DNA from 3 places in the Pseudoalteromonas sp. BSi20495 genome. Region 1 is predicted to be linked to each of the others. Evidence: predicted binding sites of a transcription regulator. Region 1 holds the regulator's gene; each other region holds the start of a gene.

The links. Region 1 encodes LexA, which represses DNA repair genes until DNA is damaged. Its sites were predicted from a motif close to TACTGTATNNNNATACAGTA; they were not measured.
Region 2: dinB (DNA polymerase IV) is a predicted target of LexA. The motif match lies at 1,756-1,775, and genes of this name have one in related genera.
Region 3: P20495_RS18280 (YebG family protein) is a predicted target of LexA. The motif match lies at 1,585-1,604, and genes of this name have one in related genera.

Annotation. Positions count from the first base shown of each region.
Region 1 is NZ_BADY01000158.1:34,303-37,508, reverse strand. It holds gene coxB (cytochrome c oxidase subunit II) at 1-1,123, opposite strand, end outside; gene lexA (transcriptional repressor LexA) at 1,592-2,209, opposite strand; gene P20495_RS02905 (PaaI family thioesterase) at 2,377-2,817, shown strand; gene P20495_RS02910 (hypothetical protein) at 2,828-3,206, opposite strand, start outside.
Region 2 is NZ_BADY01000111.1:82,496-85,701, reverse strand. It holds gene P20495_RS06315 (fumarylacetoacetate hydrolase family protein) at 1-33, shown strand, start outside; gene P20495_RS06320 (aldo/keto reductase) at 88-1,140, opposite strand; gene P20495_RS06325 (thioesterase family protein) at 1,150-1,584, opposite strand; gene dinB (DNA polymerase IV) at 1,787-2,839, shown strand; gene P20495_RS06335 (leucyl aminopeptidase family protein) at 2,970-3,206, shown strand, end outside.
Region 3 is NZ_BADY01000013.1:1,924-5,129, reverse strand. It holds gene nhaB (sodium/proton antiporter NhaB) at 1-109, shown strand, start outside; gene dsbB (disulfide bond formation protein DsbB) at 214-732, shown strand; gene P20495_RS18275 (DUF6170 family protein) at 738-1,040, shown strand; gene P20495_RS20020 (ComEA family DNA-binding protein) at 1,057-1,353, opposite strand; gene P20495_RS18280 (YebG family protein) at 1,656-1,973, shown strand; partial or broken gene putP (sodium/proline symporter PutP) at 2,085-3,206, opposite strand, start outside.

The DNA.
Region 1 (3,206 bases):
CATCAAGTGCTGTCTGTATTTGACTCGGTTGAATAACATCACCCGTATCATTACCCCACGCATTACGTTTATAAGTAATAACCGCAGCTAATTGCTTTATAGATAACTGCTTGGCAAAAGCTTGCATTGCCGTACCGGGTCGTCCATGGATAACTACATCAATGTGATCTTTTATATCGCCAAGCACTATCGGGCTGCCTTTAAGTGCAGGAAATACACCCGGTAACCCCATGCCCGTAGGCTGATGGCACGCTGCACAATTAGCCATATATACTTGTTCGCCTAAAGTCATTAACTCTTCTTTTGGGAGGGTTTTATCAAGTAATGCGGCATCTGCTAATGCTGCTTTCTGCTTCGCCTGCTTTGCATCTGCAAGCCATGTTTTAAAATCAGCCTCAGATTTAGCGACCACCACAACAGGCATAAAGCCATGGTCTTTACCACACAACTCAGCACATTGTCCTCGGTAAGTACCTTCTTCGTTTATGTTCGTCCATGTTTCGTTTATAAAGCCGGGGTTCGCATCTTTTTTAACTGCAAAATCAGGTACCCACCAAGAGTGAATAACATCGTCAGAAGTCATTAAAAATCGTACTTTTTGATTTATTGGCAGTACAAGAGGCTTATCAACCTCAAGTAAGTAGTTAGGATTTTTATCTGCAAGATTCGCGATTTCATCTTGCGGGGTAGATAAAATAGAGTAGAACTCTACATCTTCGCCCATATATTCATAATGCCATTTCCATTGCGAACCCGTAATTTTAATAGTGAGATCAGCTTTGCTGGCATCTTCCATTGCAATTAGGGTTTTAGTGGCTGGTACTGCCATAGCAATTAAAATAACAAACGGAATTGCAGTCCAAAGTATTTCTACTTTAGTGCTTTCGTGAAATTGGGCAGGTACAGCCCCTTTAGATTTACGGTGATGAATAAGTGCCCAAAACATAATTGCGAACACTATCACCCCAATCACACAACATATTATAAATATGGTCATGTGCAGCTGATATACATTATTGCTTATATCGGTTACGCCTTTGCGCATATTGTATTGGCTATTAGCCAAAACTGGGTGCGTAAAAACACATAATATAAGCCACAAGGTAGAGGTCAGTTTACCCATGTGACGGCTCCTTTGATGCTATTGCGAATGCAAAGCGAAGAGGCATACGGCTTAAACGCCAATTCGTTATTTTTATTTTTTTAGCCAATCTCATTTAATATTGATTGGTTTTGCTGCGCCAACAACGAGTTTGTGTATATTGTGTGTTCTCAAAACTAAAAAGCTGTGAGTTATTATTAGCTCAGCACATTAATAATTAGCTAAAAAACGAACAACAAGCAAGTTTCAGTATAAAAAACAATCAGGTGATATTGAGTAATTAATAAAAAGTCAGTAATCAACTAGTCAACAGAAAGTTCAAAATATGAGCAAAACAAAGGGGTTTAACGCATTCGGAGGGGGAAAATATAAGTGCAAAAAAATTTACAGCTAAAATAATTAGTTGGCTGTTTACGTCCTATTTTTAGTGCTAATGTTAAAACAAAAATGCGTGCTAAAAAGCACGCATTCATAAAAATAAATTAAAAACTACATCCAATCAGCGTTACGAATAACTCCAACGGCTAAACCTTCTATATTAAAAGATTCATTTTCTAGATCAACTTCAATTGGCGAAAAGTCGTCATTCTCAGCATGCAATAATACTTTTCGGCCTGCTTTTTCAAACCGCTTTACGGTAACATCATCATCAACACGAGCAACTACAACTTGTCCATTTTCTGCAACTTGAGTTTTATGCACAGCTAACAAATCACCATCCATAATACCTATATCTTTCATACTCATACCGTTAACGCGCAATAAAAAATCAGCAGCAGGTTTAAACATTAATGGATCAATTTTACAATGACTCTCAACGTGCTCTTGCGCCAAAATAGGCTCTCCCGCTGCGACTCGCCCGATAAGAGGTAAACCTAACTGTTCAGGCTCTTCTTCCTCAACAAGTTGAATACCTCGGCTTGCACCTGGTTTCATCTTAATAGCACCTTTTTTAGCAAGCGCTTTTAAGTGCTCTTCAGCAGCATTGGCACTTTTAAAGCCTAATGTTTGTGCAATTTCAGCACGTGTAGGAGGCATACCAGTGTCTTTAATAAAAACTTTAACTAATTCGAGAATTTGAGCTTGGCGCTTCGTTAATGGTCGCATACAACTGGTTTTCCATACAGTACATTTAACTGTGAGTATATACAGTTAAATAAAAATCGCAAATTTAAATTAAGCCTTAAAATAGCTAAAGTAATTTCACTTGTGTACATTTCAAAGATATAACTAAAGCTAAGTTTATAAATGATTAAAAATGCAAAGGAGATATTATGAGTATTTGGTACCAGCCCATCACTTTAGAGTTGTGCAAGCAGTTAGAGAAAGGCGTTAATGGCCACGGTACACTAATGAAAACCATGGGAATTGAAATTACCGAAATTGGTGATGATTACCTCGTAGCAACTATGCCTGCCATACCAGCGCATCATAATCCAATGGGCATGGTGCATGGAGGAGCCAACGTAGTGCTTGCCGAAACAGTAGCAAGTTATGCAGCTAACTTCGTAGTCGACTTCACTCAGTTTTATTGTGTCGGACAAGAAATTAGCGCCAGTCACTTAAAAGCATCTCGTAATGGTACTTTAACAGCCACCGCAAAAGCGTTTCATATTGGTAAGCGTAGTTCAGTCTGGGAAATAAAAATTACTAATAGTCGAAACGAGCTTTGCTGCGTATCAAGAATGACCGCAGCCGTAGTAGAGCGAAGATAATTACTTACTGTTACTTTTCGATTGGGTAAATTGTAATTTCCATACCCGCACCAATAGCAGATATACGTAATAATGTATCTGCATCTAAAGCTTGGTTAAAACACTTAGGCGATGTGCCTGATTCAAAACCAATATCAAATGTTCTACGTGAACAACTTAGCCATTGCTTTAACGCATTACGCGAACACGATTCAATAAGCTCACAGATATGGTTAATTGCTTTGTCAGGCGTGTTTACTACACCTGTTGCTTCAATGCGGGCTAATTGACGGTATTCGTCTTTGTCATAATGTAAAATCGTCGCGACTTTTTTCAAGTCTGCCACTAGCAAACTAATATCTTGCTTTGATTCAAGCTCAAGATCTACATTTAAAAATTGAATTTCCGAC
Region 2 (3,206 bases), on a different contig from region 1:
TGCTTACTTGAGCAGCAATGGAGTGTAAGTTAACTGGACAATTAAACAGGTAATTAAACGTGATTTAGTTACCTGTTTAGGTTTGTATTAATAGGGCATTGGATTGTTTCTAAAAATAACATCGATACTTGTAAGTACGTCGTCACTTAGCGTGATATCAAATGCATCAATATCTTCTTTTAATTGCGCCATATTTGTTGCGCCAATAATTGAAGACGTTACACCGTTTACTTGATTACACCATGCAAGAGCTAGTTGAGCAGGGGAAATATTGTGATCATGCGCAAGTTCAACATACTGTTTGGTTGCTTGCTCTGCGTTTGGTGTATCTCTAAAAATACCGTTACGTTGCATAAAGGTCCAGCGAGAGCCTTCTGGCCGAGCACCATTTAAGTATTTACCCGTTAATAAACCTGCCGCTAAAGGCGACCAAGGTAAGTAGGCAATATCTTCGTGAACACATTGCTCTATTAGATACGGCCAATCTTTGGTATGCGCTAAGCTAAACTCGTTTTGAATAGATACTATGCGCGGCAAATTATGCTCTTTTGACAGGTTTAAAAATTGGCTTATTCCCCAAGGTGTGTCGTCAGATAAACCACAGTGCTTGATTTTACCTGCTTTAACACAATCGTTTAAACCTTCTAAAATATCCAGCATACTAGCTTGCTGTTCTTGTGTATTTACGTCGGTAAATTTAAGCATACCTGGCCATTGTCTACCAAAGTGTGGGGTAGAGCGGTTTGGCCAATGTAATTGGTATAAATCTATGTAGTCAGTTTGCAAGCGTTTTAGTGATTCATCAACCGCCTCTATAACAGTTTGGCGAGTAATATTACCGCCATCGCGAACCCATGCTAAGCCGTTACCAGCAATTTTGGTTGCAAGTACAATTTTATCGCGCTTTTGTTGGTTACGAGAGAGCCAGTTACCAATAATTTGTTCAGTTTTACCATAGGTATCGGGTGATGGAGGAACTGCGTACATTTCGGCTGTATCAATAAAGTTTACGCCTTGAGCAAGTGCGTAGGCTATTTGTTCATCAGCATCATTTTGGGTATTTTGCATTCCCCAAGTCATACTACCTAGACATACTCTTGAAACATTAACACCACTGCTTCCTAGTGGACTGTATTGCATAAAATTTCCTTATTGCTCGTCTTGAGCGTAGCTAATTAAAGCCGATAAAAGAGGCTCTGAAATAGGGGCTTTTTGACCTGTTTCAAAATCAAACATAACCACTTTCGAATTACCGGTTGTGGTTATGGCATTTTGTGCGTGACTAAATACTGTATAATTCATCATAAATCGGTCTGTTTTAATGTCAGAAATAGTGACGCCTACAGTAAGGGTATCTGGAAAAGTAACAGGGCGCTTATAACGAATATTATTTTCGCTTATAACAGGGCCGATGCCGCTTGGGCTAATTGTATCAAATAAGTTTATTTTATTTAAAAAGTCGATTCTGGCTATTTCAAAGTAACGCAAGTAAACCACATTGTTTACGTGTTGAAGGGCATCCATATCGGCCCACGCTACAGTAATGTCAGTATGAATAGGGTGCTGATCTTTAAACGTTTGCATGCACTTTAACTCTTTATTTTAAAGCACTAGATTATCAATATGACGATATGACCTCAAGGTAATTAGTGCGCTGTTTTTATGTATGACGAGTTTATTAAACTTGAACCCACTATAATAAATCGATTAATCAGAGTTTAGGAGCTTGCTTATTAATAATGATTAAACAATAATGGCTGTATAAATAAACAGTGTTGTAATGGTGATGAAAAAGTTTATTCATATAGATATGGACTGCTTTTATGCGGCAGTTGAGATGCGCGATAATCCTAAGCTGGCCAATGTGCCGCTTGCTATTGGTGGCAATAGTCGCAGAGGTGTACTTTCTACAGCCAACTACATTGCCAGAGAGTATGGCGTGCGCTCAGCTATGTCTAATTATCATGCAAAACAATTATGCCCTGATTTAGTTATTGTACCTGGGCGCATGGCTGTTTATAAAGAAGCTTCAAATCAAATACGTGAAGTATTTAATCGTTACACTAACTTAATTGAACCACTCTCTCTTGACGAAGCTTATCTTGATGTAACTGATAGTAGCGTTTGTAAAGGCAGTGCTACGCTTATTGCGCAGCAAATAAGAGCTGATATTTATAATGCTACAGGGCTTACTGCATCCGCTGGTATTGCACCTATTAAATTTATTGCCAAAATAGCGAGTGATGAAAACAAGCCTAACGGTCAGTTTGTTGTATTACCTGATGAGGTGGATGATTTTTTAGCACAGTTACCTCTGGGTAAAATTCCGGGTGTCGGTAAAGTAACGCTCGAAAAACTCAATTTAAAAGGATTATATACAGGTAAAGATGTACGCGAAAAAGGCGTAAATTGGATGCAACAGCATGTAGGTAATTTTGGCGTATCGCTTTACCAAAAATGTGCAGGTGAGTATGTCGGTAAGGTATCTACTAATCGTATTAGAAAGTCGCTAAGTGTTGAGCATACCTATGAGTATAACAAAACCAGCTTACAAGAATGCCTCGAACAGTTGCCTACGTTGTTAGATGAGTTAAAGGTGCGCTTGGAAAAACAACAATTACAAAATCGGATTAATAAACTGAGCGTTAAAGTTAAATTTGCGAATTTTATAGTAACCTCTGCGGATCAGGCTTATCACCAATTAAATACTGAGGTTTTTACACAACTACTTACTAAAGCTTTCCAGCGAGGTGTGCAGCAACCGGTCAGGCTTTTAGGTATTGGGGTGGGCATAAAAAATCAACCAGATCAAAACTTCCAACTTAGTATTCTCGATTAAGCTGTAAAGCCTGTAATTGCAAGTTGCCACTAAAAAGTGGATTAAACTAAACACTTATCGCAGCTTGCTGGTCTTCAATATTCAAATCGACGATAATAGGGGCTTATGTTTTTTAACAGGACCTTTATTTATGGCATATCCAAAAGCCGTGTTGGCTCAGCCAGTAAGTGCTAGCCTTGAATCCGCATCACATGATGCATTAATCATTATTAGTGATGACTTTTCTCAATTACCAAATAATTCGCTACGTGATGCTGTTTTAGCACAATCAAAAGTAGATTCTCGCATTGGTAAGCAAGTTGTTTTATTAGTGATTGAAAATAAGCGCGTAGTACTTGCGCCAACCGGTCCGCTAAACAGAGATTAT
Region 3 (3,206 bases), on a different contig from region 1:
GCTTACCTTTACTTACATAGGTTTAAGCGATATGACCGAACTAATGTATCAATGGGGCTGGATAGATCATCATGTAGCGACCATAGGGGCTGCATCAAGTAGTCACTAATCTCATCTTAAAAAAAGCTACTTCGGTAGCTTTTCTTTCCTTTTTGTTGCTGCGTACTTTATCCTACGCCATAATATATCGTCTTATTTAAGCGTGGAATTTTTATGAACTGGCTTGCACAATTACCGACTCAACGTACCCCGTGGATTTTATTCACCGTTATTGTTTTTTTACTTGAAGTAACCGCCCTTTTCTTTCAATACAAAATGGGGTTAGCACCTTGCATAATGTGTATTTATCAACGTACCGCAGTACTAGGGTTACTTAGCGCTGGTATTATTGGCTCAATTAAACCGCAAAACAAAGTAGTCAGAATAGCGGCTTACTTAACTTGGGCCGTATCAAGTGTTTGGGGATACCTGATTGCTCAAGAACATATAGATATGCAAACCACCACAGACCCTTTTGCTTTTAGCTGTGAATTTGAACCTAATTTCCCATCATTTTTACCATTGCATGAGTGGATCCCTAGCTTTTTTCAGGCAACTGGTGATTGTGGAAATATAGACTGGCAATTTTTGGGTTTGAGTATGCCCGCTTGGATGGAAATCATATTTGGACTATTTGCTAGTGTATTTTTTATAGTGATTAGTAGTCGTTTACTTTTTAAAAGATCGGTTTAATTAGTATGTTTACTTTTTTTTCGAGTCAAATTATAGAATTAAAACATTTAAAAGTACGCGAAAGGCAAGCCGTTATAGCCCTATCACTAGGTCTGATTTCACCTACTGAACGCGTGTTATTACGTATAATAAAGCTTATATTATTAAGCCCACTGTTTTTAATATTTACCCTATTTGAAGGCTGGGTAGTTATTCCATTTTTAATGCTTGGTGTACTTTGTTATCCATTATTAACTACGCCTATCGAAATTAATTTTGCCAAAAAAAATCTTAGTAAAGCATTAAAAGAATATGATCAGGGCGCTTAGAAGCGCCCTAACCCACTTATAATGTTATTTTATCTTTTAGCTTAGTTATTAACTTTTTTCCTACACCTTTCACTTTCGCTAAATCGTTTACTTCAGTAAACTCTCCATTTGCTTCCCTATAATCAACTATTGCTTGTGCTTTTTTCTTCCCTATTCCTGGTAGCTTAGCGAGCATACTCGCATCAGCATCATTAATACTTACAACATCATATTTAGGCATTTCTTTGACCACATCAACTACCTGTGAAAACGCTGCAGTAGTCGGGAGCAAACATAATATACTTATGAATAAGAGTTTTTGTAATAGACGCATTTATTTTCCTTATTGTACTTTCGAATTATTAAATTTTGCTCAGGAAATAGTAAAATAAAAATAGCTCATTATATAAAATCACCTAAACACATGATCACTATTATCCGAAATCCTAAAATGCAGCTGGTACAACAAGTGATTTATTAAATAAAGTAAAGTTACAGTTTTTTGTCAAATCTTAAATAAACTAAAAATTAATATCAGATACTTGCAAATTACACCACAAACCATTACTGTACATAAAAACAGTAATCTAATGGTTTTCATAAACCACATTGCCACGCAAGCTTGCAGGAGAAATCATGGCTGTTGTTGTTAAATATGTTGTAGAACGAAACGGAGTCGAGCGCATGACGTTTACTACTAAAAAAGAAGCTGATGCTTATGACAAAATGCTCGATATTGCTGAGTCGCTTGAGCTAATGTTAGAAAAGGTAGATGTGCCATTAAGCGAGCAACAAATAGAGTCACTTGCTTTAGAAATAGCAAAGAGTAAAGAAGACTTTATGACTATATTAAAAGGTGGCAAAGACCCAGTTGTCACCAAAGCCCCAGCAAAAACTAAAAAGTCAGATAACGTTGCATCAACTGAAGACAACAACGATAAAAAAACAAGTTAACTAGCCGTTTGCTCCCTATTGGATGAGTTAAGCTAAATAAAAAAGGGAGCAACTAAGTTGCTCCCTTTTTTATTGCTTATCACTTATTTTAAAATAGGTAGTAATTGCTATTTAAAGCTCTTTCTCTACTTCATCAAATAAAGCAGTGATATTTTGCTCTGGCTCTTTTGTTACTAAGCTAATAACAACAATTGCGATACAAGATAAAATAAAGCCAGGTACAATTTCGTACATAAAGCTACTTAAGCTTTCGCCATTAATAGTAAATGGGCCATAAATCCAAATTAGCACGTAAATGCACCCACTAACATACCCGATAATGCACCGGCAAAGTTCATGCGTTTCCAATAAAGGCTAAATAAAACCAATGGTCCAAACGCGGCGCCAAAGCCTGCCCAAGCATTACTTACTAAATCTAAAATAGAGCTATCTCTGTCGTAAGCTAAGTAAATGGCAAACATAGCAACTATAGCAACACTGATACGACCAACAGCCACTAGCTCTTTATCGCTCGCCTCTTTACGCAAAAATGTTTTGTAAAAATCTTCTGTTAGTGAACTTGAACTCACTAGTAACTGAGATGAGATTGTGCTCATAATTGCAGCTAATATAGCGGCAAGTAAAAAGCCTGCTATTAGTGGATGAAATAAAAGCTCTGAAAGCACTAAGAAAATAGTCTCTGGGTCTTTGACCGTAATATTATTTTCGTATGTGTAAGCGGCGCCAAAAATACCAGTAGCAACTGCACCAACAGCAGCAACAATCATCCAAGTCATACCTATACGACGCGCTGTGGGCATCTCCTTCACACTACGAACAGACATAAAGCGCACAATAATATGAGGCTGTCCAAAGTATCCCAACCCCCAAGCCATTGCTGAAATAATCCCTAAAGTAGACCCTGCACCTATCCAATTAAGCATTTCGGGGTTTACACTATGTAAAGTGGACTCTAAAGGCTGTTCTAAAAGTGAGTAGGTTACACAAGGCACTAAAATTAGTGCGATGAACATAATACAACCTTGAACAAAGTCAGTTAAGCTGACGGCTAAAAAACCACCAAACAAAGTATATAAAACAACAACACCTGTAGTGATATACAAACCCATCTCATAACTTAGCCCAAATGAGCTTTCAAATAATTTACCGCCGGCAACAACACCAGAAGAGGTATAAAGCGTAAAGAAAACAATAATAACTACTGCAGATACAACGCGTAGTAAGTTAGATTTG